DNA from 4 places in the Bradyrhizobium sp. LCT2 genome. Region 1 is predicted to be linked to each of the others. Evidence: riboswitches for the same ligand, from Rfam matches in the RefSeq annotation. Region 1 holds a riboswitch; each other region holds the start of a gene.
The links. A riboswitch is a leader RNA that binds a small molecule or an ion and turns the genes downstream of it on or off. The one in region 1 is predicted to bind cobalamin.

Region 1 (7,775 bases):
TGGCCCACCGCGCTTTGTTGCGCTGGTGGACCAGACCCTCAAGGGCCTTGTGGCGGAGGCGCAGGCCCGGCGGGATCCCGTCGCGGCCGAAAGGCCACAACGCGAGTCGGTTTTGATGTTGTTTCGCGGCTCCTCGAGCACGGTCGTTCGGGACGGACGACCGGAAGGTCATTATTCTTCCGACACTCCGCACCAGGATGGCGTCGTGCGCGAAGCCGGTCCAGGCCTGAAGTGACACTTGATGATGTGTCTCCGAGCGATTTGGCGAACTGGCCTTGGCTTAAATCCATCAGATCGTCCGCTTCTCGAAAGCTAAAGGTGCCTAGCATGAGCGCGCGATGTCTAGACGGCCAGCTCATGGAGACAGCCGCGGATGTATGCATTAGGCACGGGATGCTCGAGCGGAAGGTGCTTAGCGCCATCTTTAAACGTAGCGCGAGGCCTTAGCAATGCGAGCCTTCGAGCACGTGCTTCGGAGCTAGTACGGGGGAGATTTTGCATAGCTCGAAGTGCTCCATCATTTGAAAGGAGGAACGGGGTGGATTTCAATGCAGTCGGCTCGGCGACTACGAGCCCAGAGCCCGACACACCGCGACCGACGACGGACACCACCGGCTTTGAGCGGCAGCTCAGCAACACACAGGCTAGTGCTCCGCCAGATGGAGCTGCTCCTCCAGTGCTGCAGGGCGAGGCTTATTCGCCATATCTGGACGCTGGCCATCCCTATTCTCCATATCTGGATGCTGGGCAGCCCTATGCGCCATACCTGGATTTAGCGCTCCGCTATTTGCCAGACTTGGGTTGGCAGGATGATCTGTATACGCCCCCTGCGGCCGATGCCGAGCCAGAGCCGGAAAACCTCCCGCAACATCTCTCGCAGCAAACCATCGCTCAGGCCATCGAGGAACATCCTGGTTTCGATCAAGATCTGATATGGCAGAATGTGGAAGTCGACCCGTCGCATTCCGAGCAACCGCACGTGGAGGCATCGGAGGCAGAGCCATCGCATGCCGGACCATCGTGCGTCGCCCCATTGCGGCCTGAACCATCGCACGCCGGCCCCTCTCACGCCCCGCCATTGCAAGCGGGACCGCCTCAAGCTGGGCCTCCCGAAGCTGCACCGCCAGAGCTTTCCGAGTTCCGTATGCTGAACGGACATCTCGCCAAGGATTACTGGGTGTTCGCTGGTCAACCAGCCACAGGCGCTCAAATCGACATGCTGGAGCGCAGCGGATTGAAGCCGAGCAAGCACGACCCAACGCAGGTTTTCACCATGCTCGGCGTGCCTCACACAGCCGAATGGAGAGAAGAGGGCTTCATTCGTCTCACACCGTCGCTAGACCCGACTCTTTGGCCCGAAGGTATGGAGGAAGACCGACCTGCAGACCCGGAAGATCCGCCCATTCACTAGCGGCTGTAGCCGAGCCACGGCAGGGTCATCTTCGAGGGCCGACAGAGCGACCTTGCCGACGAGCACCTGATGAAGGCGATCGGGCCGGCGGCTATTCCGCGGCCAAGCTCCTCTTTGAGGGACATTTCAGAATTGCAATGGTCACGGCAGCGTCCAATCAAAGGCCGACCGACCCGATTAAGCCAAAGTTCGATATGGATGAGATCATTGTTCATATGGACGCGCTAGAAACAAACGCGCTGGCGCTAAAGAGGACAAAGTCGGTATAGCGCGTCCAGCGACATCCCGCGGGGATTCTAGAAGATCGCGGGACGGTCATGTCCTCGACGACAAAGGTGAGAGTGCGTTCTGAAATAGGATAGGCGCGTTCTGACCGCGCAGGTCCAACATTCGAACTGCTTGCCCCGCCTGCCGCTTGTCCTGCCCTGTTGGCAGACGTGAGCACCCACAATGCAAGGACGCGAGCGATTGATAGTATTGGCGTGACTGCAACGGCTCGCCCTCATGGGTCAACTATCACAGCTTCGGTAGGCTGGATTAATGTCACTGGTCGAGCTTTGCTCCGCAAGCATCAGCGGACTTCTGCGAAAGTACGAGCATTATCAGGATCGCGCTCCAACAAAACGCTGTTGCGGTCGTCCTGCATACGGCCGAAAGCCGCCCACCCCCCTCTTCGCCATCCCAGCTGCCGCGGCTCGCCCCTTGGAGTACTCCGTAGCGCGCTGTTCGAAGAAATTGGCGTGCTCGACCCCATTCAGGATCTCGACCAGCCGTGGCAACGGATGCGGCCGGAGCTGGGTAAACCCGCTCTCTCTGGCCTCGAAGAAGCCGAAGACCGGGGTAATTCCGAGCTGGGTCAGTCGCCAATCCGCGACATAGCGGACATAAGCGTGGATCTGCTCAGCCCGCATGCCCTCGATTTTGCCGAGGCCGAAGGCGAGATCAACGAAGTTCTCCTCCAGCTTCACCATGGTCTTGGCGACGTCGATGATGTCGTTACGGACGGAGCGCGTCACCACGCCGGTTTCGCGGTGCCATTCGTGAAATAGCTTGATGATCCCTTCGCAGTGGAGACTCTCGTCGCGCACAGACCAGCTTACGATCTGTCCCATGCCATTCATCTTGTTGTGGCGCGGAAAATTGAGCAGCATGGCAAAGCTCGCGAACAACGCCATGCCTTCTGTGAAGGCGCCGAACATCGCAAGGGTGCGAGCGACGTCAGCCACGGTATGGACGCCGAACTCGTGCATGTAGTCCGCTTTGGCGCGCATCTGCGCATAGTCGCGGAATGCCTCGAACTCGGTCTTGGGCATGCCGAGTGTCTTGAGCAGCAGCGCATAACCGTCAATGTGGACGGTCTCCATGTTGGTGAACGTCGCCATCATCATCTGCACGGTGAGCGGTTGGAAGATCGGGATGTAGCGCTTGAGATAGTTGTCGCCGACCTCGATGTCCGACTGAGTGAAGAATATCTGGGCGAGCAGCGCGCGCTCGTTGGCGGTGACGCGGTCCGACGCCCAGTCCTTGAGATCGGCGCCGAGCGGCACCTCCTCGCCCATCCGATGGGTCTGCTGCTGCCGCTTCCAGAAGTCGTAAGCGATCGACGTCATAGGTGCCGGTCGAGTCGAGGAGGCCGACCCGTCCCTTGCCGATCAGCGAGCGTGGATCGACTGACGAGAGATCGATCACTGACATGAACCGATCGCCGCTCACAGTTGCGGGGGCAGCCCCGGAGCAGCCGTTCGGCGCACCGGGTTCCCTCTTAGCTTCGGTCCCACAAAATAAAGGACAGAAGACCGAGACAGATCCACATCTAGGCGGCACCCGACGAGATTCGTCAAGCCTTCCGTTGCGGGAGATCAAGCTCCCGAGGGCAAAAGGACACCGTCAAGCTAACGAATGGAGCGGCCGAGAACTAGAACACCAGCACGTTTATCGCTCGCGCTATAGCCTCCCGCTCGAAAGTGATCGGTCCCGCGTGGGCTATATTCCTGGTTTTTACTTCGGCTTGCGCATGGTCGAGCCAGAGGTCCATCCCTCCGAAATATCATCGGCTGCGGCGCTCTGTTGGCCAGAATGGCTTCGTTCTCGACCTCCTGATCCAGCCCAGAACGGGGCTGGCGCGCAGCGTAGCGGCTTCTGACCTGTCATGGCTCTAGCGCGACCTGCAAGCCCTCGGTGCCTTCAACATGAACGTAACGGGGGCCGATCGGCCGCCCCCTGCCGCTGGCGACCGTGACAATGTTTTCCAGAGGAGTGGCGCGCGCATCGGCCTCAGGGCGAGACAAGATCAGATCGGCGTGAAACAGCCCTTCTGATTCAAGGCCGGTCGCATCAACGCCAAGAGCCGCCAAGCTGGCCAAACAACCTTCAAACTCTTCAGCATCGCGAAAGCGGCGCTGGATAAATGTCGCGCCGTAAAGACGTTCCGTCACAAGGCCACGGTTCGCGAAGGTCGAGGCCAAAGACTCAAATGGAAACATTCGTAGCACGAAGGAGATGATCCATGGACATCTCTCGGTCGCATCGAGAATTTTTCTGAACGTCTTCTCGGTAATATAGCCGATGCAACCCGTCGACATGATAACATCCGCAGAGCGGAGAATTTGCGCGCTGTCTGTCGATAGCGCGTCTTTTTCAAGGTCAGCGACAATGCCCTGGTCCAGGAGGCCAACGTTTGTTGCATAGCTAATCGCCGGCGCCGACACGTCCAAGCCGATAAACCGCGCCAACCCGACATCGGGCCAAGCCGCATAAAAATTGCGATCGAGGCGCACCAGTGTCTCAGAACTGATCGCCCTCATTTCGCGCCGAGCGTAGCGGTGACGCAGGCCCCCGAAGGTCAGTGGAAAGCGATGCACTGCTGCGTTGATGCCGTATGAACATCCAATATCAAGAACGACAGGCTTAAGACCGGTTGCGGAAGCTTTCGCTGCCAGAATTTGTCGCACGACCGGCTCAGCCACGTCCGGGATCATATAATCCAAGTCGCCCAGGACAGAGAAGTATGCCCTTGGATCATCCAAAGCATAAATGTCATCAAAGATCGCTTTAGACCGATTGATACACGAAAACTCTGTTCGCACCCAAATGTCTCCCATCTCATTTTGCAACCCGGTCGCCGGCTGCTACTTCCAAGTACTTGACGACCTATCCCAGAAGTTTGGCGAGGTGCAACCCCATCGCGTCTTTTTTTGGCTCGCATCGTGAGACAGAGGGCGGGCCTCCTTATTGCAGCGTACGAGAAGACAAATTGGCGCCAAAAGCGATCCTCAGAGTCGCGGCACTTTTGTGGGAGCTCGAAGACCTATTGAACTTCGAACGGCAGCGACTGTGATAATTACGGGCTAAGCGCGCAGGCTTTCGTAGCCCCATCAACGTGATACGCTTGCGCACGCGCCGGAAAAATCGTTCTGCAGGGTTAGAAAGAATCAAGATCAGCCGCGCCGCGTCTTCGCAATCTAGGTGCTTGACATTCAGAACCGCGAACAAGAACGGCAAGCGCGAGGTCGATTTCGTCACATCTGCTGCATCTTGCCATGGACAGTTGGCTTGGGAGATCTGTCCTTCGATTGCCTGCTGGACCGCATCGCGGCGGTTGAACGTGGCGACTTTTATGATGCAACAGAATTTCGCCAAGCCGGAATTTAATATTCGCTCACCAAGGGCTTGCCCCCGGACGGTCTTTTCGCTGACAGATGCCCAGCCGATCCACCTTTCGTGTCGTGCCAGCACAGTCCTTTGCACATCGACATTCCACGAGGCAAATCAACTCAACATCAGTGATCGCAGAATTTATCAGAGACGCGATCTTCGTCAGCTTCTCGCAAGCTGCCCCTGCTATCAGAGAGCAGGTCATCTCGCGGCGACGCCGCTATGTGAGTGTTACGACATGGACGCAGGCGCCGCCGATATCGCAGCGACAAGGCCAGAGGCTGGCGCAGACCCCGACACCGCGGCGAACGGCGGCAACCGGTCGCCTGCGGCATTGTTGCAGCAAGCTTTCGAGAAGGCGCTCGTTTCCGTCGCCACGCAAGTCATAAGCGACTCCCAGTCGGATATGGATGATGCCATGAGCGAGCTGGATGAGGGGTGAGGCGGGATGGGGATACATCGGGCCCGCTGTTTAAAACGAGCCCGATTGGACGAAGCAAGTGGGACTTGGTACCTGCAGCAAGCCAGACGCGCCTTCAGCGATGCTCCAAATGGCTTGCCGAGCGGGTCCACAAATCGGTGTGCACCCGGCTCTCTCGGCAAACGCTGCTGCGACTTTTGGTCTTCCGCAGCGGCAGACCTGCACAGCAAGGCCGAAGCTCCACCGGCAAGCTCCTTGCTATCCCGCCCAAGAATGACGATACGAGCGCTCTCAGCAAGGGGTAATGAACGATAGCACGCAAGCCGTGCAACATTTCCCTCATTCGAGGATCGATTGCGCTCGCCAGGCTGTCCTTGTTCAGATCCGCGGCTGACCGCGAACCTGTCTGCTAGAGAGATCTCAAGGACTTTTCCTGAGGGCCAGCATCGTTGGCGCTCAGAGCGTGAGGGCTCTCCTGCGTATGCAACTCGTGCGCCTTCGCCACAGCATTGGAAGATGTTGCCAGTACTTTGTCCTGCCGTCACGGGCTGCTGTTGGCCCGGTTGGGGCCAAAGCTTTGACTGCGCGATCGTCGGACGCGAGCAGCGATTCTGGATTCATAGGCGGCAGCACCTGCTATTCTCATCGTCGCTCGCCGAACATGAGAAGCGGGCGCTAGCGCCGCCCGCTTCACAATTTGTCCAATTGATGGACTCGGCCTCACGCAACCCGCCGCAACATCATTTCCCGCATCATGGTCTTGAAATCCGGCGGCGCGTCCGGGTTCTCATTGTGGTCGATGACCGACTGCGTCACCCTGCGTCCGGAGTTGTCAACCCATCCCTGATTTTGCTCGTGGATTGTCTGAGCTCCATCAGATGTCAGCTGATCAAGGGTTCGGCCGGCATTGGATTGGGTCACCTTCAGATTGTTCTTTCCATCCTTATCATCACCGAGTCCCTCGACAACCATCGCATTGTCGCCGTTGGTGATGGTCAGCTTTGAGGAAATGGTTTTGCCTTTACCAAAATCGACCGTGTCTACGGTAATCTTTGTGCCGTCATCGAGCTCGAAGCTCATGCCTTTCTTGAAGTCGAAGTCATCCTTGCCGTCGCCATTCGCATCGACGTGAGGATCGCCGTGGATCTTCGTGACATGGCCGGTCTGATTGTTGCGAACGGTCCAGGTGCCGTCTTTCTCATCGGCCGTGATCGTATACTTATCACCAAGGTTAATCGTCGCCTTGCCGTCCTTCACCTCATGCGACCAAACTGGCGCCGACTGAGGCGACTGCCCAGGAGTCGGAGCGACCGCAACCGGTACCATCGCGAGGGGCGGCGGCGGAGGCGGAACGAAGAAGACGGGGCTCGCACAGCCTGACGGCGGACTTGCATACTGGTAGTTGCCCGGTCCGCGCCCCCGTTCACCCGCATTGATACTCGCCTGATTTACCGCGCGTCCGGCGCCATCGACCCAACCCTGGCCGCTCTCATAGATTGTCTGAGCACCATCGGCTGTCAACTCATCAAGGGTCATTCCAGCATTGGACTGCGTCACCCTCAGGTTGTTTTTGCCATCCTTAGCGTCGCCGAGCCCCTCCACAACCATCGCGTTGTGGCCGTTTGTAATGGTAAGCTTTGAGGAGATGGCCTCACCATTGCCGTAGTCGACGTTATTGACGGTAATTTTCGTGCCATCGTCGAGCTGGAACGTCATATCTTTCTTAAAATCGAAGTCGTCCTTGCCGTCTCCGTCGGCGTCGACGTGGGGGTCGCCATGGATCTTCGTGACATGGCCGGTCTGGTTGTTGCGAACTGTCCAGGTGCCATCCTTCTCGTCCGCCGTAATCGCATACTTGTCGCCGAGATTGATCGTGGCCTTGCCATCCTTGACCTCATGCGTCCACACCGGATCCACAGGAGGCTCAGAGCTCTGATTCGGCTGACCCACCAGCATGGTGGGAGGGGGCGGCGCCATCATGTACGCCTGGGTAGTAACGACGGCTGGAGCCACGGCGACGGGAACAACACTTGTAACGACCGAACCGACCAGGGCTGGCGAAGCTACCGGTAGGTACTGATAGCTCACCGGGGCATACTGCCCCAACAAGGCGTTGAAAGCAGGAGCGACAACCGCGCCTTCCGGCACCACTCCGTTCATCGTCGAATCGAGCGCGCCGACCACGGGAAGACCGGCCACGGGAAGATACGGCATTTAGTTCACTCCTGTTGCATTGAAGAAAGCTGTAAACCTGCAAGCCTTACGCGCTAGTCAACCGAACACGCCCTT
Region 2 (7,775 bases), 4.5 Mb from region 1:
GAACTTCGCCTCGGGCGGCGCCGCGATCTCGGTGCTGGCGCGTGAGTTGGGTTCGCACCTGGAAGTCGTTGACGCCGGCACGCTGGCGCAGGAGGCGATGCCGGGAGTCGTCACCGACAAGCCGCGCAGCGGCACGCGCGATTTCAGCGTCGAGGCTGCGCTCACGCTCGCAGAGCTGGCCTTCGCCTTCGAGGCCGGCGAGCGTGCGGTTGCGCGCGCGGCAGCCAGCCAGCCCGATCTTCTGATCTTCGGCGAGATGGGCATCGGCAACACCACGACCTCGGCGGCGATCGCGGCGAGTCTGCACGGCGTGAGCGCCGAGGAAATCGCGGGCAGCGGCACCGGCGTCGATGCCGCCGGCCGTGCGCACAAGGCGCGCGTGATCGATGCCGCGGTTGCGCGCCATGGCGTTGCGGCTGCGTCGCCCGAAAAAATCCTGTGCGCCGTCGGCGGCCTCGAGATCGCGGCCATCTGCGGCGCCATCATCGCGGCCGCGCAGCGCCGCATTCCCGTATTGATCGATGGCTTCATCGTGTCGGTCGCGGCGCTGGCGGCCGTGCGCCTCAATCCGTCGTGCCAGCCGTTCCTCTTGCCGTCGCACCAGTCGGCGGAGCAGGGGCATCGTCTGGTGCTGCGCGCCCTGAACGTGCAGCCGCTGATCAGCCTCGATCTCAGGCTCGGCGAGGGATCGGGCGCCGCCATCGCGCTGCCGCTGGTGCGATCGGCCTGTGCGCTTCACAACGGCATGGCGACGTTCGCGCAGGCCAATGTGCCGGATCGCCCGGCCTGATCGGGCTCACACCACGCGCTGATTGACCGACACGACGCGCCAGCCGGTCGCGAGCCGGTCGATCCTGGTGAGTGACAGCGGATCGATCACGAAGCGCAGGGCAGCTTGCGGCGCAAGATCCAGCGCGATGCACAGTGCGGCGCGGATCGTGCCGGAATGCACGACGAGCGTTGCGGAGCCGGCTCCGATCCGCGACAGGCCCAGGCGGACGCGCGCGACCTGATCTTCGAAGCTTTCGCCGCCCGGTGGTCTCAGGTGCGCAGGGTCGCTCCAGAATTGCGCGTAGACTTCGCCGCCCATTGCGGCGAGTTCGTCATGCCGCCGGCCGGTCCAGTCGCCGAAATCCTGTTCGCTGAAGTTGCCCATCAGCTCCGGTTCGAGCCCCAATGCGCGCGCCGTCTCGACCGTGCGCCGCGACGGGCTGGCATAGCTCGCAGAGTCCCACGGCAGGCGCTGGCGCAACGCTTCCAGTTGCGCGCGATCGCCGAGATCGGCAGGCGCGTCCTGCGCGTGAATCGTCCCCGCGACGCCGTCGACGGGTGCATGGCGTATCAGCCAGAGGAAGGTCTCGCCTTCCATGCCTATCTCCAAGGAAGTTGGTCGCTGTGGCAATAACGCCGCAACTGCCACATTGACTCTGTCTCGATCGTAATCCTAGATGCTCGCGACGGTTTCCCCCGAGAGGGGATGAAAAGGGAATGCGGTGCGGGGATGTTTCCCCAATGCCGCGGCTGCCCCCGCAACTGTAAGCGGATAATCCTTCGTCAGAAGCCACTGGGTCCTCGGTCCCGGGAAGGCGACGAAGTGGTGACGACCCGCGAGCCAGGAGACCTGCCGTCAGCCGTGGTCACACGCGAAGATGTCGGTCGGGGAGTACAGACATTCGGCTTCATCGGAGGGCTGACAAGCCCAGGGTGAGACCTCGTTCGCTGTGACGTGCCACTGACGTCATACCGAGGTCCCGCTGTGTCTTCCATCCGTATTGTACGATCGCGCCGATTCCTGCTCGCCTCTGCTGCTCTCACGTCGTTTACAGTCGCCGATCTGCCCGCCGCGCTGGCGCAGCCGGTCCGCGAACCGCTGCCGCCTGTCGAGGTGTCCCCCGCCCAGTCCCGCAAGCCGGCCAAGCCGGCTGCCCGGGACGCACAGAGCGCGCGCCGCGCAACGCCGCGCAGGCCAGTGGCCGCATCGGCGGCGCCCAAGCCTGCCGTACCGGCCGCGGCGGCGCCAACGCCGCTCAACAGCAATGCGGTGGCGGAGAGCGCCTCGCGTCTCGGCCTCACCGTGCGCGAGACGCCCGCGACCGTCGAGGTGATCTCGGCCGAGACCATGCGCGAGCAGGGCTATCGCACCGTGTCCGAGGTGGCGCAGGGCGCAGTCGGCGTCACCTCCGGCGACGCGCCGGGGGAGCCGGCGGGCTTCTCGATGCGCGGCTTCACCAACAGCCAGATCAACACGCTCTACAACGGCATCAAGATCGGCCCGCAGAACATGACCTCGCGGATCATGGACACCGCCAATCTGGAGGCCGTCGAATTCCTGAAGGGCCCGGCCTCGCTGATCTCGGGCGAGGGCGCCGCCGGCGGCTCGATCAACCTCGTCACCAAGCAGCCGCACACCGGAGCGATCCGCAACGAGGCAGACTTCTCGTACGACTCCCTGAACTCGTTCCGCGCGCATTACGGCTCGGGCGGCAGCACCAACGTTCAGGGCCTCGACTACCGCTTCGACATCAGCCGCTCCTCGCTCAACGGCTTTGTCGACGACACCAACACCAAGACGCTCGACGTGTCCGGCCAGCTCAACTACCGCATCTCCGACAGCCTCAAGGTCTGGGGTGCGATCGAGTACCGCGAGGATCGCGGGAAGGCCTATTGGGGCGCGCCGCTGGTGCCGATCGCTTTCAGCGGCTCGCATGCGACGACGGGGATTGTTTCCGGCACCTACTTCAACAGGACCGACCTCGGGGCCGTCACGATCGACGACCGCACCTTCAACACCAACTACAACGTTCTCGACAACCGAAACGTAGCGCAAGAGGTCTGGTTGCGCGGCGGCTTCGAGCTGAAACTGGCGCCGGACCTGACGCTGAAGAGTCAGGCCTATGGTTACGGCGCGGAGCGGTCGTGGTTCAACAACGAGATCGAGGCGTTCGATTCCACGAAAAACCAAGTGTATCGCGAGCGCTTCTATGTCGCGCACAGCCAGCGCCTTGTCGGCAATATCACCGACCTGATCTGGGACACGAACATCGCAGGCTTCGACAACCGGCTGGTCACGACGCTGTCGTCGAGCTATCTCGACTTCGTCAGGCCAGGCGCGGCGAAATTCCCGAACGACTATGTTCCGCTGGTCGATTTCGATCGTGGCTATTACGGACTGCTCGCGACCAAGCAGCAGACCGCGCGCATCGACAACGAGGCGCTGTCGTTCGAGGACCGGCTGAAGCTGACGCGGACCTTCGCGCTGATCGGCGGGCTGCGCGTCGAGCATATCGGGCTCGACCGCAACTCGACCGACGAGAACGGTCTGGTGAACGCGGGCTTTCCGTTCACCAAGGACTGGGCGCCGGTGACGGGACGCATCGGCTACACCTGGGAGGCCGTTCCGGGCCTCACCTTCTTCAGCCAGTACGCGACCGGCGCTGATATCTCCGCCAACAACATCTTCCTGCTGCTGCCGACCCAGCCGCTGGACCTCACGACCGCGCGGACCTACGAGACCGGCGTCAAGCACCTGTTCTGGGACAACCGGGCGGAGTGGTCGTTCTCGGCCTACGACATCCTGCGCAAGAACGTCTATGCGGCGGCCGGCGGGCAGGCGCTCAATATTGCGGGACGGCAGGAGTCGAAGGGCGTCGAGCTCGCCGCCTCGGTGCGGCCGATCGAGCCCCTTCGGCTGTGGGGCAACATCGCTTATGTCGATGCGCGCTATGCCGACTACAATTTCGTCGGCGGATCGTTCTCGGGCAACACGCCGCCGAACGTGCCGCGCATCGTTGCCAATGCTGGCGCCTCGTACCGCTTCTTCACGCCGTGGCCGGTTGAAGTCGGCATCACCGGCCGTCATGTCGGCGACCGCTACAATACCGATGCCAACACGGTGACGATGAAGGCGTATACCGTCGCCGACGTCTATGCCTTCGTCGACATTCCCAAGACGGTATTCAACGCGGTCGATCAGGCTCGCCTGACCTTCCGCGTGCGCAACATCGCCGACAAGCGCTACGCGATATGGGGCGATCCGTTCTATCCCGACCAGATCTTGCTGGGCGCGCCGCGAACCTATGAACTCTCGGCCGCATTCAAATGGTAGGGCGCTGACCACATGATGGGCGCGATCGTCCTGCTGCATCGCTGGCTCGGGATCGCGTTCTGCCTGCTGTTCGCGATGTGGTTCGCGACGGGAATCGTGATGCACTTCGTTCCGTTTCCATCGCTGACGGAAGCAGAGCGGATTGCCGGTCTCGCGCCGGTGGATCGTACGGAGGTGAGGATCGGCGTTGCCGATGCCGTGGCCGCGAGCGGCATCGCCGATGCTACGCGCCTGCGCCTGATTCAGCGGAGCGATGGGCCGGTCTATGTCGTGTCGGGGTCCTCGCACCTTCGCGCGGTTCGCGCGACAGACGGGCAGGATGCATCGGTGCGGTCGCCCGAGGCCGCGCTCGCCATCGCGCGGGCTCATGCGCGCCAGCGCGGGCTCGATGCCGCGCATGCGGCTGTCGTTGCGCAGGCGGACTACGACCAGTGGAGCGTGCCGAACGGCTTTGATCGTCACCGGCCCTTGTTTCGCGTGGCCCTCGGCGATGCCGCCGGAACGGAGGTCTACGTCTCGTCGCGCACGAGCGAGGTCGTGCTGGATACGACGCGAAGCGAGCGCGGCTGGAATCTCGTCGGAAGCGTCCTGCACTGGATCTACCCGACGGTCCTGAGAAGCAACTGGGCGCTGTGGGACAGCGTGGTCTGGACGCTGTCGCTGTTGGCGCTGATTGCAGCCATGCTGGGTGCAGTGCTCGGAATCGTGCGGTCCAGGATGCGAGGATACAGGATCTCCTCGCCTTATCGCGGCTGGCACGCCCTTCATCATATCATCGGCCTCGTGGCGACCGTCTTCGTGCTGACGTGGATCTTCAGTGGATGGCTCTCCATGGATCACGGCCGGCTGTTCTCGCGAGGGCTGCTGACCCCGGCCGAAGCCGGCGTGATCGATGCATCGCCGGACTGGACGACCGCCCCATCGGCGGAACGGAAGCGAATATCGCCCTCGGCCCGAGAGGTCGAATGGTTTGCCGTTGACGGCAGCCTCTATCGACGCGAGCGGATTGGTCTCGAGAAACAGGTTGTGGTTGGGCCCGACAGTGAGGAGGCGCCGGTCGTCAGTGCGCGGGTGATCGGGAGCATGGTGACGAGGCTTGCGACGGCCTGCAATGCGCCGTCTATTCTCGCGGATAGCGACGATTATCCCGCGCAGTCCGTCGTTCCCGGTGCATCCGTCTACCGTTCCCGCTGCGGCGGCCTCTGGTTTGATATCGACAGCGCCGATGGCCGCGTGCTGCAAAGGCTGGATGCGTCGCGGCGAGCCTATCGCTGGTTCTACGGCGCGCTGCACACGCTAGATTTTCCAGTCCTGCAGGCGCATCCGCGTTTGCGCGATGTCCTGATCGTCGGCCTCTGCGCGCTCGGACTGGTGTTCTCCATCACCGGCATTGTCATCGGCTGGCGGCGGTTGCGTCTGTCTTTCGCCAGCTAGGACGCCCGATCAAACAAAAAGTGCGAAAACAACCCCATGCACAGTAGCCGGTGATAGTGGAATCAACGGCTTACGCAGGCATCGGCGCGATTTGACCCGTCGGGCAAAACAGGGGTATATTGCGACTATTCCGAAATCGTCGCGATCTCGCAAAGCTACGCCTGCAACTGCGCCTCGATATGCCGCGCGGCGCGCAGCAGCGTGCGGTCCTGGCCGCGCCGGGCGATGATCTGGAGGCCGAATGGAAGCCCGCGGGAGTCGGTGCCGCATGGAAGCGAGATCGCCGGCAGGCGGGCGTGATTGACGAACGGCGTGAACACCGCATGCGCGCGCGGGCTCGCTGCACGGCCGCCGATCATGTCGGGTCCGAGCTGGGTGAACGGCCAGGCGACGCAGGGGACTGTCGGCGTCAGCAGCAGATCGACCTCGGCGAAGAAGGCCGCGAAGGCATTGGCGATCGCGGCGCTCGCGACCAGCGCACCCGCGACGTCCGCGCCTGACCAGGACAGCCCTCGCTCGATCTGCCTGGCGATGTCAGGGTCGAAGACAGTCGGGTCCTTGCGAAAAGCGTCTCCATGGAGCGCGGCAAGGCCAGCGTGCTGAAGCGGCATGAGGGCCTCTTCCGTCGCACCCGCCGGCCAGGTGGGATCGCGCAGCGCGATGCTGAGGCCTGCGGCGGAGAGACGCGCGACTGCGGAAACGAGCCCGTTGGCGACAACGTCATCGACCGCAACGTCGAGCCCGAGCCGCGGTGAGAAGGCGATGCGAAGGCCGGCGATGTCCTCGGCTTCTTGCGCAATGCCGGCTGCATCCGGATCGCGCGCATCGACACCGGCCATGGCCTCGAAGGCCAGCGCGATGTCGGCGACGTCGGCGGCGATCGGCGCGATGACCGACAGACCGAAGAACGGCTCGGCGAAGCCGGGTCCATAAGGGATCGCGCCGTAGGACGGCTTGAAGCCGGCGACGCCCACATGGGCCGGCGGCCTGCGGCTCGAGCCGCCCGCATCGGTGCCGATCGCGAGGGGCACGAGGCCGGCTGCGACGGCGGTGGCGGGTCCACCAGAGGAGCCGCCCGGCGTCAACGCGGGATCGAGGGGATGTCGCGTCGGGCCGAACAGCGGCGATGTCGTGACGCCCTTGCTGGCGAATTCGGAGGTTGCGCCAATGCCGACGATGACCGCGCCGGCCTTGCGCAGGCGCTCGATCGCAATTGCATCCTGTGGCGCGATGAAATCGGCGAACAGGCGCGAGCCCTGCGTGATGCGCCAGCCGCTGGCCCAGATGTTGTCCTTGACGAGGATGGGGACGCCGGCCAGCGGCATTGTCTCGCCGGCACGCAGGCGATCGTCGACCGCCGCCGCGTCGGCCAGCGTGCGTGCGGGATCGGTCGTGACCACTGCGTTCAAGGCCTTGGCGGCGTCTATGCGGCCAAGGGCGGCCTTCGCCGTGTCGACGGCGGTCATCCGCCCGGCGGTGACGGCGGCTGCGATCTCGCGCGCACTATGCGTCGGTTTTGTCATGGCCTCCCCACATCAGCGCCAATGTGCCGCAGAGGGCAAGACAGGCCAAGGCGAAGAACGCCGCGCCAAGGCCGGCCACACCGTCCAGGATCGACACCACGGCCGGCGCCGCCAGTAGGCCCGCATAGGACGCGGTCAGCACCGCGCCGGTGGTCTCGCCGATCCGGTCCTGCGGGGCGAGGCGCGCGATCTCGGCGATGAAGACGCCGTTCCAGCCCGACGCCGTCAGGCCGAACAGCGCCGCAACTGCGAACTGCCAGGTGCGGCTGAGCGATCCGCCGTCGAGGCCGAGCAGCGCGGCGCAGAAGGCCATGCCGAGGCCGATGACGATGAGCACGGCGCGGGGGGCGTCGAGGCGCATGGCGACGTAGCCCCAGCCGAGCCGGCCGACGAGGCCGCCGGCTTGCGCGCAGGCGAGCGCCATGCCGGCCTCGATATGGCTGAGACCAAGCTCGCGGGTGCCGAGCGTGACGAAGACGGTGTTGAGCGACACCTGCATCGCGCTGAACGGCATCGATGCCAGCGCCAGCATCGCGATCCGCCGGTCCGCGGTCACCAGTGCCAGCCGCGCGCGCAGATCGAGCTTTGGGGGCGGGACGAGCTTGCCGGCGTAGGCCGGCCGCAGCCACTCGAACAGCGCGATCGCGAACAGCGCCAGGGCAGCAACGGCCGCATAGCACCAGGCCGGCCCGAACGCGATGGCGATCGCGGGC
Region 3 (7,775 bases), 2.9 Mb from region 1:
CGGACCGCAAGATCGAGGAGGAGGCCGAGGGCGCACGCAAGCTCATCAACGCGATCATCGACGACCCGAGGACGCCGTCCGACAATGCCGCGCTGGCGCGGATCGAGATCCGCATCGAGACTGCCGTCACCGAGCTGCGCCGCGACCTGAACGAGGACCACGCAAAGCTGCTCAAGCAGGTCGACGCCAAGCAGATGGCAGAAGCCCGCAGTACGCTGGAGCATATCGACGCCATCCGCGACCAGTTCAATCGGAAGTTTGATGCGATCCGCGCCGACATGCTGACACAGGTCTTCGCTTCGACATCGCAGGTGATGAGCCACCAGCGCCAGGCCATCATCGTGTCGGGCATCGTGACCCTGCTCGCCGCGATCGTCGGATTTGCCTTCGCGCTGCTGGTGTCCGGCGGCATCACGCGGCCGGTGCGGCTGTTGCTGGCCGGCACCCGCGAGGTCGAGGCCGGGCGGTTCGACAAGACCATCGCCGTCTCGACCCAGGACGAGATCGGCGAGCTCGCGGCCGCCTTCAACCGCATGATCGAGCAGTTGCGCCACAACGAGCGCATCCGCGAGACGTTTGGCCGCTACATCGATCCCAAGGTGGTGCAGGGCCTGATCGAACGGCCCGAGGTCGCCATCGACGGCCAGCGCCGGGTGATGACCATCATGTTCTGCGACATGAGTGGCTTCACCTCGATGAGTGAGGGCATGACCCCGCGCGGCCTCGTAAAGGTGATGAACCACTATTTTACGGTGATGTCGGCCCCGATCAGGAGCAATCGCGGCGTCATCGACAAATATATCGGCGATGCCATCATGGCCTATTGGGGCCCGCCCTTCATCGAGGAGGATGAGCCGGCACTCCTTGCCGGCTGTGCCGCCATCGACATGGCCGACCAGGTGCCCGCGCTGCAGAAGCAATTGCCCGATCTGCTCGGCATCCGCGCCATGCCCGTGCCCTGCGACCTGCGCATCGGCATCGCCACCGGCGAGGTCCTCACCGGCAGCATCGGCTCCGAGCTGATGATGAGCTTCACCGTGATGGGCGATGCCGTAAACCTCGCTTCGCGGCTCGAGGCCGTCAACAAGGTCTACGGCACCCGCATCCTGATCTCGCAGGCGACGGCGGATGCGGTCGGTGAGCGCCTCGAATTGCGCGAGATCGATCGTCTCGCGGTCGCCGGCCAGAGCGCGCCGCAGGCGATCTTCGAGGTGATGGCGAGGGCCGGCGTGCTCACCGCCGCGCAGGACGGCTTGCGCACGCTCTATGCCGAAGGTCTTGCCGCCTATCGCGCCCGCCGCTTCGACGAGGCCCGCGCCGCCTTCAACGCGGCGCTCGAAGCCGTCCCCGGCGACGGTCCCTCGCGCGCGCTGCTCGCCCGCATCGCGCAGTTCGAGGTCAATCCGCCGGACGAGAGGTGGGACGGTGCCTGGCGGCTGGAGCAGAAGTAAGCCGCCGCGCGGGAAAAATTGTTTCTACTCGATAACGATGTTCGCCGTGACCTATTTCCCAGGCTTAGGTGATCGTCCTTGAGGCGTTTGATGGGGACACGCCGATGACAGAACTTGAGGACAGGCTGGAACGGTTCGAGACGCTCACGGCCGAATGCGAGCTGATCGCCAAGCTCGCCACCGACAGCACCAAGCGCGAATTCTATCTCAAGCTCGCCGAGCACTATTATCAGCTTGCGCGCGAGACGCGGGCTGCGGTCGCGACCAGCGCTGCGGCCTGAAGGCGGCTGCAATCCGTTCTTAACATTTGGCACGCATCCTTTGACGGGAGCGAGCGTCGCGATTCGCGATGGCTCGCAGTGGGAATGCCGGGACTCGCTGCAATGCAGCGTGTCTCGCTGATGTTGCTTTGCCGGTGCTTTTTCGGGGCAATCCCATGCGTCTGCTTGCGGTCCTCATCCTCGCGCTCATGACAGCGGCCTGCAACCAGGAACAGGACATCACCGGCTCGACCGCAGCCTGCCCGGTGCGGAACTACAGCTCCTACAACCCCCGCGACATGAACCAGTGCGTGGCCGCCTGCAAGGCGTGCGACCATGGCAACACGGTCACCTGCACCACGTCCTGCACGCTCAAGGGCGCGCACTGATCGGCCAGCGGTTTGCAAAAGCCTGAGGGCCGGATCGCCGGGCCCCTTGGGCATTGAGGGGTTGACGGTGTCGGGGCACCGGAACGATTCACCTGACATAATCATTGGTAGGAGCAGGCAGGACGCGGAGTCGGATGGAATGGGTATGCTCGATCCCGGCCGGTTTCTGGTGTCGTGCTCGCAGTGCGACGCGTGGCCGATGGCGGCCAACGTCAAACGCTCGAGCTGGTCGACGTCCCCGAGCGAGGTCCGCTTCGTGTGTCCGCGCTGTCGCCGCGAGGAGACCGCGATCATCTCCGCCTCGGGCGAATTGACGCCGATCCGGCGCATCGACATCCCGCCGCGCGACGTCACGGTGGCCTGGGCTCAGGCACAGCGCCAGAGAGGGCGGGCGTAGGCGGCCGCTCTATTGCGCGATCCCGTGTCGGAACCCGGGCGATCGTCGGACGTTTCCGCCCCAACATCACGTATCGAGGCCGGGCGAATGATCAGCGCGCATTTCGACACCCGTACACGGATCAACATGAAGCTGGCGCTGGATCGGATTTGCCGCAATCGGCCCAGGGGCGAGGATCATGGGTTCCGCAGGTCGGTCGCCGAGAACATCGTCCGCTGCGCGCTCGCGGGCCGAACCGGCATCGGCCAGCTTGTCGATGCCGGAGAGCGGGCGGTGGTCACGACGCGCGCGGTGCGGAAGCCTGACTGATTGTGTTTGCCTCGCGTTTGCAGCTCATCGTTCAACCGGTCGATTGACTCTCCGTACGGCCGCCTCGTAGATTGATCGGTGACGGTTCTCCGCACGGAGATCAAAAGGGAACGTGGTGCGAGATTGTCCCAACGCCGGGATTGTCCCAACGCCACGGCTGCCCCCGCAACTGTAAGCGGTGAATCTTTCGTCATATGCCACTGGGAATCTCGGTCCTGGGAAGGCGACGTAAGGTAACGACCCGCGAGCCAGGAGACCTGCCGTCAGCCGTGGTCACACGCGAAGATGTCGGTCGGGGAGTACAGGCATTAGCTTCACCGGAGCAATCGATTGCTCCGCCGTAAAGCCTCGTTCGCTGTGACGTGCCACTGACGTCATGCCGAGGTTACAACTGTGTCCCGTATTGTCTCTGCCGCCAGGCGCCTTCGCGCCGGCATCGTTGCTGCCGTTTTCCTCCATGCGATCGATCTCCCCGCAGCTTTCGCGCAGCAAGCCGCCGCCGAGCAGCTGCCGCCGGTCGAAGTGACCAGGCCCGACGATCAGAACCGCACGCGCGCCAGGGCGATCGGCGATGGCGATACGGCGAGGCGGCGAGCCCCGAGCGAAGCGCCGGCAGGCAATGGCGCCGGCTCGTCCGGCTCCGCCGGCGAGGCGGTCGCCGGCAACGGAGGCATCGTCGGGGCCGTCACAACCGTCATCACGGCCGCGGATATCGCACATGCGCCCTCGCAGACGCTTGCCGAGATCATCGCGACGCAAGTCCCGGGTGCCCAGATCACGACGCTCTATGGCGGCCAGATCGGCGCGAAGACCAGCGTCGACCTGCGCGGCTTCGGCGCGTCTGCCACTGCCAATTCGCTGGTGCTGATCAACGGACGGCGGCTGAACGACATCGACATCGCGCAGGTGGACCTCTCCACTGTCCCGCTCAATTCCATTGAGCGTATCGAGATCACGCGCGGCAATGCCGGCGCGGTGCTCTATGGGGACAATGCGGTCGGCGGCGTGATCAACATCGTCACCAGGAACGGCGTCGGCGGGCCGCCCGTTGCCGCGCGCATCGAGGCCGGCTTCGGCTCGTTCGACACCAGGCTTGGCAATGTCTCGACGTCGCTCAATTCCGGTCCGTGGTCGACCTCGTTCTACGGCAATGCCGTCAAGACAGACGGCTACCGCGACAACAATCGCCTTCTCCAGGAGAATGGCGTCGGCAACCTGAACTATACGACATCAGGCCTGACTGCTTTCGTCACCGTTACCGGCGACAATCAGGAGCTGCGATTGCCGGGCGGCCGCACCGTCGATCCGTCCATCGGCGTCGACGAGCTCGCGACCAACCGACGGGGCACCAGCACACCCTTCAACTACGCCAACCAGCAGGGCTTCAGCGCGACAGCCGGCTTCACGAAGACCCTGCTCAACGGCGTCGATCTGATCGTGGACAGCGGCGTGCGCGACAAGAAGCAGCAGAGCGCGTTCTTCTCCGGCCCAGCGCCGGTTCCCGCGTTGTTCACGTCCACCTATGTCGATGCCGATCTGACGACATGGTCGATCACGCCGCGGCTCAGCGTGAAGGGCTTGCTGCTGGGGATGCCGTCGCAACTGCTGACCGGCCTCGATTATTACGATGCGAGCTTTCAGCAGAACCGCGGCGCCGGCCAGGGGCTCGCGCCCTGGCACAATTACGATCTCAGGCAGCAGACGGTTGCGGGCTATTTTCAGCACGCATTGGGTGTGGCGCCGGCGACGGACGTCTCCTATGGCGTGCGGGTGCAGAACGTCAGTCTCTCGGCGCGCGATCATTTTGACGCCGCAGCTCCGTTCAACACCGACATGGGCGCGCTCCCGCTCAGGAGCGACGAGACCCAGTACGCTCTGCATCTCGGTGCCGAGCATCGCCTCAACGACATGGTCTCGCTGTTCGGCCGCGCTGCGCGCGCGTTCCGCACGCCTGACGTCGACGAGCGAGTGTCATCGGGCCCTTCATTCGACCCCTTCTTCAATCCGCTGCCGCAGACCTTCCGGCTCAAGACCCAGACCTCGCAGGATGTCGAGGGCGGGCTGCGCATCAAGGGAGGCGGGCTGCAATTGCAGAGCAGTCTCTATCTGATGGACCTCGCCAATGAGATCCATTTCAACCCGGTCCTGTTCTACAACACCAATCTCGATCCGACCCGCCGTTACGGCTCGGAGACCAGTCTGTCCTATCGCGTCAACGACTCTCTGCTCCTGCGCTCCGGCATGGCCTATACAAGGGCCGTGTTTCGCGAGGGCGTCTGGGCCGGCAACGACGTGCCGCTGGTGTCGCGCTACACCGCGAGTGCAGGCGTCACTTGGAACATCTGGCAGAACTATGTGGTGCTCGACGCCACCGCGCGCTTCTGGAGCGAGCGGCGCATGGACAATGACCAGGCGGGAACACAGCGGCCGATCCCAGCCAATGGCACGATCGACCTCAAGCTCAGCGGTCAGTACGAGCGCTACTTCTGGTCTTTGAGCGTCAACAACGTGCTGAACGCGCTCTACTACGACTATGCGATCGCAAGCACCTTTACGGACGGCCGCTTCAGTGCCTATCCGCTGCCCGGCCGCACCTATCTGCTCAAGGCCGGCGCCAATTTCTGATCAAGGCTCTGATCGCGACGGGGGCTGTCATAGGCCCCCGAATGGACTAGAATTCGAAAAGAAGGAGATCACCCATGGCTCTCAGCATCCTGCCGCCTCACGCCGACCGTTTCCGGCTCCATCCGGTCGCGCCGCGCCTTGCACCGATGTTCTGCTTTGCGCTGCTGGCGGTGTCATGCGCGCTCGCAAGTCTTGCGCTCGCCTGCGCAACGCCCTTTGCGGCCTTCGCGGTCGTCGCGGCCGCGATGTTGCCGCTGCGGCCGGCACTGCTCGTCGTCAGCGGCGCGTGGCTCGTGAACCAGAGCATCGGCTTCGGCGTGCTGCACTATCCCGTTGCCGGCAGCACGATCGCCTGGGGCTTTGTCATTGGCGCTGCTGCACTCGTCGCGACCGCGGCCTCGTCCGCCGTGCTCCGTGTGCTGGCGCACGGCCGCACGCCCCTGATGCTGGCGATCACATTCGTCCTCGCCTACGCGGCCTATGAGCTCGTGCTGCTCGCTGCGACGCCGGTCCTCGGCGGAGAGGGCGCCTTCACCGCGGCCATCGTGGCGCGGATTGGACTGGCCGGCGCCGTCTGGCTCGCCGGCCTCGTCGCCGCCTGCGAGATCGTCCGCCTGGTCGATCCGTTCGGGCGCAAGGGCGCGATGTCGGCCTGAGCGGCCCTCTGAAAGCCCCGGATGGGAGCGCAGTGAAATCCGGGCTACGAGATCTTGCGTTGCCCGACGGGCAAAACACCCCCGCGGTCGGTCAATCCGCTTGCGCAAAAATATTCCACTTTGCCGAAATTCGGATTTGTCGTATGTGTCGCCCATCCCGGCTCAACCTTGAGGGGCGATCTTGTGTCGTCACGTTTCGCGAGCCGGGCTTGCGGTGGACGCGGCAGCGTCGGGCGCGAGAGTTAAGGGCAGGGCGGATTGCTCTCCGTGAGCCCAGGACTTCGTGCTGGATGAGCGACGCTGTCAGGTTCGTCTCGCCTGTAAGTTTCCGGCTCCGTCGACAGGGCTGGGAAAACTGCGGCGAAATGGCGGGCCGTGCGTACGGCAAAACCGTGTGGTCCTGGCCGTCGTTGCTACGGTCAAGCTCTTGCGGATGCGGCAGTCGCGTCAACCGGCGCGATGTCGGCGACTTTCGCGAGAGTGAGGGAGGCCAGAACGAACTCGGCTCCCGGGAGAGCACGGCATAAGCCGTCCAACCACTGCGCAGGGAAGGCCGAGTGATTGGCTACACCTGTATGCTGCTGTGCGGTTCTTCCTGCGTGTGCTTTTCGCGCAGCAGACCGCGGGTGCCGTCGGGCACCCGGCCTTCCCTGCGCCCTCTCGATTGAGAGGGTGGAGCGATCAAGCAAAGCTCGGGCGAAATCCGCCGCGAGGATGCGAAGGCGTGTCTGCGATTTACGATGCGAGTTGGAGGATGACGCCGATGCATCTCGCTCGTCATTGCGAGCGCAGCGAGGCAATCCAGAATCCGTCAGCGGAAAGACTCTGGACTGCTTCGCTGCGCTCGCCACGACCATGTGGAGAGTGCGTGTCCACTGCCGGGGATGGCGGGCTTGGTGATGTCGACAGCGACTCACTCCAAGGTGTGGTGCGTGATCGGGCGCGTCGTACCCGCCTGGAAATCTCAGGTTGTGGATTGTCATCTTCGCGGGGGTATCCCAGTAGGCCGATCCGTGTCTTCCCGGTAACGAATGTGCCATCCCCGCAACACTCCTTCCGGATTAAGCCCTCATCGTCAGCCGTTCGCATCACCGCCGCTTTTTAGCCACACCCGAACATGAATAAAATTGCTCGAATGTTTTAGGGGCAGCGGCGGTCCTCGAGGCGAACGGGAAATCCCAAGGTCGATTCAAATCTTGGGTCTGATTTTTCGGGTCTGAAAGGGTTGGCCGGGGAAACTGGTTTGCGATGAACGCAAAGACCAACATCAAGCAGAGGCTGCCGAGCCGTCACGTGACGGAAGGCCCTGCGCGCGCGCCCCATCGGTCCTACTTCTACGCCATGGGTCTGACGACGGAGCAGATCCACCAGCCCTTCGTCGGCGTCGCCTCCTGCTGGAACGAGGCCGCGCCCTGCAACATCGCTTTGATGCGCCAGGCGCAGGCGGTGAAGAAGGGCGTCGCGCATGCCGGCGGCACACCCCGCGAATTCTGCACCATCACCGTGACCGACGGCATCGCCATGGGCCATGACGGCATGCGCTCCTCGCTGCCGTCGCGCGAATGCATCGCCGATTCCGTCGAGCTGACCGTCCGCGGCCATGCCTATGACGCCCTCGTCGGCCTTGCCGGCTGCGACAAGTCGCTGCCGGGCATGATGATGGCGATGGTTCGCCTCAACGTGCCCTC
Region 4 (7,775 bases), 4.5 Mb from region 1:
CGACAGCGCGGAATACGTCCAGTTGCTCGCCGGCTTCTACGACGAATGGGCCGAACGCCTGGCGCGGCTGGCGCGCGCGGTCGACGTGGTCGTGCTCTGCGAGGGCGACCCCTATTTCTACGGCTCTTTCATGCATCTGCACACGCGCTTGCAGGGACGCGTCGAGATCGAGGTGATCGCGGGCATTCCCGGCATGGTCGGCTGCTGGAATGCCGTCGGCCAGCCGATCGCGCTCGGCGACGACGTGACGACGGTGCTGATGGGCACGCTCGCGGAGGACGAGCTCGAGCGCCGCATGCGGGACTCCGATGCGCTGGTCGTCATGAAGACCGGCCGCAATCTTGCGAAAGTGCGCCGCGCGCTTGCCGCCGCCGGAAGGCTGGACGATGCCTGGCTGGTCGAGCGCGGCACCATGCCGGGCGAGCGCGTCGCGCGGCTCGCCGAGATCGATGCCGCCGACTGTCCCTATTTTGCGATCGTGCTCGTGCACGGCAAGGGCCGGCATCTGGACGCCGCCGAATGACGGGCACGCTGACCATCGCGGGCCTCGGCCCGGGCAGTGACGCGCTGGTGACGCCCGAGGTCTCCGCCGCGCTGGGCTCCGCCACCGATATTCTGGGCTATGCGCCCTATGTCGCGCGCGTGCCGCCGCGACCGGGGCTCACGCTGCATCCATCCGACAACCGCGAGGAGCTCGCGCGAGCGAGCGAGGCGCTGCGCCTGGCCGCCGAAGGCGGGCAGGTCGTCGTCGTCTCCTCCGGCGATCCTGGCGTCTTCGCGATGGCATCGGCCGTGTTCGAGGCGCTCGAGCAGGCGCCGCAATATCGCGAGCTCCCGATCCGCGTGCTGCCCGGCATCACTGCGATGCTGGCGGCGGCCGCGCGTGCCGGCGCGCCGCTCGGCCATGATTTCTGCGCGATCAATCTCTCCGACAATCTCAAGCCATGGGCGCTGATCGAGAAGCGCCTGCGGCTGGCCGCGGAAGCGGATTTCGCGATCGCTCTGTACAATCCGCGTTCGGCGAGCCGGCCGGAAGGATTTGGCCGCGCGCTGGCCGTGCTGAAGGACGCCGGCTGCGGCGAGCGGCTCGTGATCTTCGCGCGCGCGATCAGCGCATCCGACGAGACGCTCGAGACCGTCACGCTCAACGCGGCGCGGCCCGAGATGGCCGACATGCGAACGCTGGTGATCGTCGGCAACTCGCAGACGCGCCGTGTCGGCCGCTGGATCTATGCGCCGAGGCAGGTGCGATGACCAAGCCACTGCATGATCTCGGCCACGCTCTCGACCCGCTGGCGCTCGGGCAACTCCGGCCGCGCGATCATGATCACGGGCAGGCCGAGCGTGCGGGCCGCGTCGATCTTGGCGCGCGCGCCATCGCCGCCGGAATTGCGGGCGACGATCCATATGACGCCGCGCGTACGCAGCATCTCCAGCTCGCCATCAAGCGTGAACGGTCCGCGCGACACGATCACGTCAGCCGGGAAGGGCAGCGGCGCTTCGGGCGGATCGACGAAGCGCAGTGTGTAGGCGTGCTGCGGTTTATTCCCGAACGGCGCGATGTGCTGGCGGCCGATGGCGAGGAACACGTTTGCCGGCGACTCGGGCAGAGCGGCGACCGCTGCATCGACGTCGCCGACCTCGATCCAGTTGTCACCGGGTGTTTTAGCCCAGGGGGTGCGTTCGAGCGCGATCAACGGCGTGCCGGTTTCCGCGCATGCCGCGACGGCGTTGCGGCTCATCTCCGCAGCGAAAGGATGCGTCGCGTCGATCACATGCGTGATGCCTTCACGGCGAATGTAATCGGCGAGCCCGCTCACGCCGCCGAAGCCGCCGATGCGGGTCGGCAGCGGCTGGTCGGCAGGCGCACGGGTGCGGCCGCCATAGGAATAGACGGCATCCATGCCGGCGCGCGCGATCTCCGCCGCAAGCTGGCTCGCATCGCTCGTTCCGCCCAGAATGAGGGCGCGTGTCATGGCTGATCCCTGGCTGACCATCATCGGTATCGGCGAAGATGGCCTTGCCGGGCTGTCGGACGCAAGCCGAAAGGCGCTGCGTGAGGCCGAAACCGTCTTCGGTGGTGAGCGTCATCTCGCGCTTGCCGGTGTGACCGGGCGCGGCCATCCGTGGCCGGTGCCGTTCGATGCGGAGGTCGTGCTCAGCCGCCGCGGCCGGCCGACCGCGGTGCTGGCCTCCGGCGATCCGTTCTGGCACGGCGCCGGCGCAAGCCTTGCCGACAAGCTTGAGGCGGGTGAGTGGGTCGCACATTCGGCGCCGTCGACATTCTCGCTCGCCGCTGCGCGGCTCGGCTGGCGTCTTGAATCCGTCGTCTGCCTCGGTCTCCACGCCGCGCCCTTCGAGCGCCTCGTGCCACACCTTGCGCCTGGCGCGCGCATCATTTGCCTCGTGCGTGACGGCAAGGCCGCAGGCGACCTTGCAAAATGGCTGAGCGAGCGCGGATGGGGCGCCTCGGCATTCTGGACTCTCGCCGCGCTCGGCGGGCCACGCGAAAGCATTGCGGAACATCGTGCCGATGGTTTTACTGGCGATCTCGCCGGAAACCTGGTCGCGGTGGCCGTGGAGGCGAAGGGAGCTCGGGGCATTCCTCGCAGCGCAGGACTTCCCGACGATCTCTTCGCTCATGACGGCCAGATCACCAAGCGGCCGGTGCGTGCGCTCGCGATTTCGGCGCTGGCACCGCGCCCGGGCGAACGGTTGTGGGATATCGGCGCCGGATCGGGTTCGATCTCGGTCGAGTGGGCGCTTTGCGGCGGGACGGCGACGGCAATCGAGATGCGCGAAGATCGCGCCGCGAATATCCGCAGCAATGCGGCGGCGTTCGGATTGGCGCATCGGATCGCTGTTGTCACGGGCCGTGCGCCCGAAGCTCTCGCCGGGCTGGACGCGCCGGATGCGGTCTTCTTCGGCGGCGGTCTCGATAGCGCGATGTTCGATGCCATCTGGTCGCGCATCGGGGCAGGCACACGGCTCGTTGCGCATGCGGTGACGCTGGAAACGGAAGCGCTGCTTGGCGAACTGCACCAGCGCCACGGCGGCGAGTTGATGCGGGTCGAGATCGCCCATGCCGGCCCGCTCGGCCGCTACCGATCCTGGGAGGCGGCGCGTCCCGTGGTGCAGTGGAGTGCGGTCCGATGAAGGTCGCCGGGCTCGGATTCAGGCAGGACGTCACGCTGGCCTCGTTGCGTGAGGCGCTGCTGGCAGCGGGCGGCGCTGAAGGCCTTGCGGCGGTGGCGACCGTCAGCGACAAGGCCGATGCAGAAGCGCTGCAGCAGCTCGCGCGCGAATGCGGTGTGCCGATCAGGGCGGTGTCGCCCGAGGTGCTGGCCGGCATCGACACGCCGACGCAGTCCAGGCTCATCGCGGAAAAGTTCGGGACCGGATCGGTCGCCGAAGCCGCGGCGCTCGCCGCGGCCGGCCCTCGCGCGCGATTGATTGCGACGCGGGTGGTCTCGCAGGACCGTACCGCGACGGCCGCGATCGCGGAAGGAGACGGTGCATGACGGTGCATTTCATCGGCGCCGGGCCGGGTGCTCCCGATCTGCTGACGTTGCGCGGACGCGACCTGATCGCCGCCTGTCCGGTCTGCCTCTATGCCGGCTCGCTGGTGCCTGAGGGCGTGCTGGCGCATTGCCCGCCGGATGCGCGGATCGTCAACACCGCGCCGTTGTCGCTTGACGAGATCATCGCCGAGATCGCCGCCGCGCATGCGGACGGCAAGGACGTCGCGCGCCTGCATTCCGGAGATCTCTCGATCTGGTCGGCGATGGGCGAGCAGCTCCGCCGTCTCCGTGCGCTCGACATTCCCTTCACCGTGACGCCCGGCGTTCCGTCTTTCTCGGCCGCCGCCGCGGCACTCGAGGTGGAGCTGACTTTGCCGGGGCTCGCTCAGACCGTGGTGCTGACGCGCACGCCGGGCCGCGCCAGTGCGATGCCCGAAGGGGAGAAGCTCGCCGCCTTCGCTGCGACCGGTGCGACACTCGCCATCCATCTGTCGATCCATCTGCTCGACCAGGTGATTGCGGAGCTGCTGCCTCACTACGGCGCGGATTGCCCGGTCGCCATCGTCTGGCGCGCGAGCTGGCCGGACCAGTGCATCGTCCGCGCCACGCTTGCGACGCTCGATGCCGCCGTCGGCACCGAGATGGAACGCACCGCGCTCATTCTGGTCGGCAAGACGCTTGGCGCCGCGGATTTCGACGAGAGCCGCCTCTATGCCGCCGACTACGACCGCCGCTATCGGCCGGTCGGCGCCGAGCCGCGCTTTCCGGAGGCCTCCTGATGCCGGCGGGGCTCGTCATCTCCGCGCCCGCCTCCGGTGTCGGCAAGACGACGCTGACGCTGGCGCTCGCGCGCGCCTGGCGCAATCGCGGACTGAACGTGCAGTGCTTCAAGAGCGGGCCCGACTATATTGATCCCGCCTTCCATGCCGCTGCGACGGGCCGCGCTTCCGTCAACGTCGATAGCTGGGCGATGGATCGCGGGGGAATCGCGCATCTCGTCGGCCGCGGCGCCGACGCCGATGTCGTGCTTGCCGAGGGCTCGATGGGTCTGTTCGACGGCGTCGCCGCGCGTGGCGTCTCCGGCACAGGCGCCACCGCCGACATTGCGGAGATGCTGGGTTGGCCGGTGCTGCTGGTGATAGATCCCTCGGGACAGGCGCAGACGGCGGCGGCGATCGCTGCGGGCCTTCGCGACTACCGCCCGGGCGTGCGCCTTGCCGGCGTCGTGCTCAATCGCGTCGCCAGCCCGCGCCATGAAGACCTCGTACGGCGCGCGCTTGACGACGCCGGTATCGCCGTGTTCGGCGCGCTGCCGCGCCATGCCGAGATCAGCCTGCCGAAGCGGCATCTCGGCCTGGTGCAGGCCGAGGAGCAGGCGGAGATCGGAAAGCTGATCGACGAGGCCGCGCGTTTCGTCGCCGAGCATGTCGATCTCGATGCGGTGCTGCAATCGGCGGCCGCCTGGGCGCCGCAACCGGCTGCGAATGGGTTGAACGTGACGCCGCCCGGGCAGCGCATTGCGCTTGCCCGCGATGCGGCATTCTCCTTCGTCTATCCGCATATGCTGGAAGCCTGGCGCGCGGCGGGTGCCGACATCTCGAACTTCTCGCCGCTTGCCGATGAGGCGCCCGACGCAAGCGCCGATGTCTGCTGGCTGCCCGGCGGCTATCCCGAGCTTCATGCCGGGAAGATCGCCGCCAACGCGCGCTTTCGCAGCGGCTTGCGCGCCTTCGCCGAGACACGACCGGTGCACGGTGAATGCGGAGGCTATATGGTGCTCGGAACCGCTTTGACCGACGCCGACGGTGTCCGCCATGAGATGGCGGGCCTGCTCGGCCTGGAGACGAGCTTTGCCAAACGCCGCATGCATCTGGGATATCGTCTCGCCGAACTCGCCGCACCGATGCCGGGACATAGCCCCGGCGCGCGCCTGCGCGGCCACGAATTCCACTATTCGACGATTGCCGCCCAGCCCGACACGCCGCTCGCGGTCGTGCACGACGCGACCGGTGCGGTCATCGCCGAGACCGGGTCGCGCCGAGGCAATGCCACCGGCACGTTCTTCCATCTGATCGCGGAGGACCGGTGAGCGGTTTTGTCTCCTTCATCTCCGCCGGTCCCGGCGACCCCGAGCTTCTCACGCTCAAGGGTGCCGCGCGGCTGCGCGAGGCCGATGTCGTGCTTTATGACGACCTCGCGTCCGGCGCGATTCTCGATCTCGCCCGTCCCGGCGCCAATCTCGTTGCGGTCGGGAAGCGCGCCGGGCGGCCCTCGACCAAGCAGCATCACGTCAACCGCCTGCTGGTCGACTATGCCGCGACCGGCGCGCGCGTGGTGCGATTGAAGTCCGGTGATGCCGGCATCTTCGGCCGGCTCGAGGAGGAGCTCGAAACGCTGCGCGAGGCCGGCATCGGCTACGAGATCGTTCCCGGCGTCACTTCGGCCTGCGTGGCCGCTGCGCAAGCCGGCATCCCCCTGACGCGGCGCCACACCTCGCGCCGGGTGCAGTTCGTGACCGGAGCCGACGTCACCGGCGAGCTGCCGCAGAACCTGAACTGGGCGGCACTGGCCGATCCGGAGGCGACTACCGTAGTCTATATGGGCCGCCGCACCTTTCCGGCGCTGGCCGCAAAATTGATCGCGCACGGCCTCGCGCCGACCACCCCGGCGCTGTTCGCCGAATCCCTCGGCCGCCCCGACGAGCGGCTGGTCCGCACCACGATTGCCGAGCTTGCCGAGCAGCTTGCGCGGGGCGGGGCTGCCTCGACGGCCGCCGTGATCCTGTTCGGCGCACTGGCGGGAGAATACCCGTCATGACGGCGACCGCCGCCGTTCGGCCCTTGACGCAGGCTGCGCGAAAGGGGCACACAGGACAAGCATGGTGCTCGAGGTGGCGCAAAGCGCCGGAGCATAATCGGGAATGGGGATGGGCGGACCCAGTTGCGGCGCCCAAAACCCCAGCCGCCCCCGCGACTGTAAGCGGTGAGGGGCTCCGAACCGCCACTGGATCGCAAGGTCCGGGAAGGCCGGAGATCCCCAGTGAACCGCGAGCCAGGAGACCGGCCGTGCATGTTTTGAGGCCAAGGCCGTCGGGTGTGACGGCAGGAAAGGACTGAGCCATGCATATCGAACCCGGGATCGTGACGGGCGCCAAGCTCGTGTTGAGTTACGCAACCGGCATCGCCGCAGGCGGCGTTGCGCTGAAGCTCGCGGTCGAGACCGTGCGCGAACAGGGCATCACGTCGTTCGCGGCGCGGACCCTCGCCACCACCGGCCTCGTCTTTACCTTCTTCGAGATCCTGCCGCACTTCCCGGTCGGCGTGTCCGAGGTGCACTTCATCCTCGGCTCGACCTTGTTCCTGCTGTTCGGTGCTGCCCCCGCGGCCTTCGGCCTCGCGCTCGGCCTGCTGTTCCAGGGCGTCTTCTTCGAGCCGGCCGACCTGCCGCAATACGGCATGAACGTCACCACGCTGCTGGTGCCGCTGTTCGCGATCCAGGCGATCGCCACGCGGATCATTGCCCGCAACACCGCCTATGTCGATCTCAGGTATCGCCAGGCGCTGGCGCTTTCGACGACCTATCAGGCCGGCGTCATCGGCTGGGTGGCGTTCTGGGCGCTCTATGGCTCCGGTTTTGCTATGACCAACCTCGTCAACATCGCGACCTTCGCGGTCTCCTATGCGCTCGTCATCGTGATCGAGCCGCTGGCCGATCTCGCCGTGCTGGCGCTGGCGAAGTCGCTACGCGGCGTCACCGCGCCCGGCCTCGTCACCCCGCGCCTGCACAACGCGGCCTGAGAGACAAGCGAAAGGGCGGCCGTCATGGCCGCCCTTCGCGAATATGATGCTCACGCTCTCCCTGATAGGCATCGGTTGCGGCGATCCCGAGCAGCTCACGCACGCCGCGACCCGCGCCATCAACGCGGCCGATCTCATCCTGATCCCGCGCAAGGGGAGCGCAAAGTCCGATCTCGCCGATCTCAGGCGGACGATCTGCGCGGATGTGCTGACCAGCGACAACACGCGTATCGCCGAGTTCGATCTTCCCGTGCGCGACGTAGGCGAGGCGGACTACCGCAAGGGCGTGGACGATTGGCACGATGCGGTTGCCGCGAAATGGTCGCAGACAATCTCGAGCCATCTCGGAGGTAACGGCAGGGTCGCGCTGCTGATCTGGGGCGATCCTTCGCTCTACGATTCCTCGCTGCGCATTGCGCGCCGGCTCGATCCCTTGCCGACAATCGAGGTCATCCCC

Region 2: linked by a shared signal. The riboswitch ahead of EI171_RS31595 (TonB-dependent siderophore receptor) and the one ahead of EI171_RS10510 (ribonucleotide-diphosphate reductase subunit beta) in region 1 are both predicted to bind cobalamin.
Region 3: linked by a shared signal. The riboswitch ahead of EI171_RS23940 (TonB-dependent receptor) and the one ahead of EI171_RS10510 (ribonucleotide-diphosphate reductase subunit beta) in region 1 are both predicted to bind cobalamin.
Region 4: linked by a shared signal. The riboswitch ahead of EI171_RS31615 (energy-coupling factor ABC transporter permease) and the one ahead of EI171_RS10510 (ribonucleotide-diphosphate reductase subunit beta) in region 1 are both predicted to bind cobalamin.

Annotation. Positions count from the first base shown of each region.
Region 1 is NZ_CP034432.1:2,085,058-2,092,832, reverse strand. It holds gene EI171_RS10520 (secretin N-terminal domain-containing protein) at 1-235, shown strand, start outside; gene EI171_RS45480 (hypothetical protein) at 677-1,411, shown strand; gene EI171_RS10510 (ribonucleotide-diphosphate reductase subunit beta) at 2,014-2,970, opposite strand; cobalamin riboswitch at 2,955-3,227, opposite strand; gene EI171_RS10505 (hypothetical protein) at 3,559-4,512, opposite strand; gene EI171_RS45475 (hypothetical protein) at 4,800-5,507, shown strand; gene EI171_RS10495 (DUF1521 domain-containing protein) at 6,207-7,700, opposite strand.
Region 2 is NZ_CP034432.1:6,603,563-6,611,337, reverse strand. It holds gene cobT (nicotinate-nucleotide--dimethylbenzimidazole phosphoribosyltransferase) at 1-790, shown strand, start outside; gene EI171_RS31600 (histidine phosphatase family protein) at 797-1,369, opposite strand; cobalamin riboswitch at 1,442-1,644, shown strand; gene EI171_RS31595 (TonB-dependent siderophore receptor) at 1,757-4,105, shown strand; gene EI171_RS31590 (PepSY domain-containing protein) at 4,118-5,539, shown strand; gene EI171_RS31585 (amidase) at 5,695-7,062, opposite strand; gene EI171_RS31580 (MFS transporter) at 7,043-7,775, opposite strand, start outside.
Region 3 is NZ_CP034432.1:4,957,585-4,965,359, forward strand. It holds gene EI171_RS23920 (adenylate/guanylate cyclase domain-containing protein) at 1-1,451, shown strand, start outside; gene EI171_RS44850 (hypothetical protein) at 1,556-1,732, shown strand; gene EI171_RS23925 (hypothetical protein) at 1,888-2,100, shown strand; gene EI171_RS23930 (hypothetical protein) at 2,240-2,497, shown strand; gene EI171_RS23935 (hypothetical protein) at 2,585-2,806, shown strand; cobalamin riboswitch at 2,872-3,086, shown strand; gene EI171_RS23940 (TonB-dependent receptor) at 3,200-5,431, shown strand; gene EI171_RS23945 (hypothetical protein) at 5,506-6,087, shown strand; gene ilvD (dihydroxy-acid dehydratase) at 7,336-7,775, shown strand, end outside.
Region 4 is NZ_CP034432.1:6,611,950-6,619,724, reverse strand. It holds gene EI171_RS31655 (precorrin-2 C(20)-methyltransferase) at 1-523, shown strand, start outside; gene cobJ (precorrin-3B C(17)-methyltransferase) at 520-1,254, shown strand; gene EI171_RS31645 (cobalt-precorrin-6A reductase) at 1,230-1,976, opposite strand; gene cbiE (precorrin-6y C5,15-methyltransferase (decarboxylating) subunit CbiE) at 1,975-3,156, shown strand; gene EI171_RS31635 (cobalamin biosynthesis protein) at 3,153-3,521, shown strand; gene cobM (precorrin-4 C(11)-methyltransferase) at 3,518-4,300, shown strand; gene EI171_RS31625 (cobyrinate a,c-diamide synthase) at 4,300-5,610, shown strand; gene cobA (uroporphyrinogen-III C-methyltransferase) at 5,607-6,338, shown strand; cobalamin riboswitch at 6,393-6,604, shown strand; gene EI171_RS31615 (energy-coupling factor ABC transporter permease) at 6,641-7,318, shown strand; gene cobF (precorrin-6A synthase (deacetylating)) at 7,365-7,775, shown strand, end outside.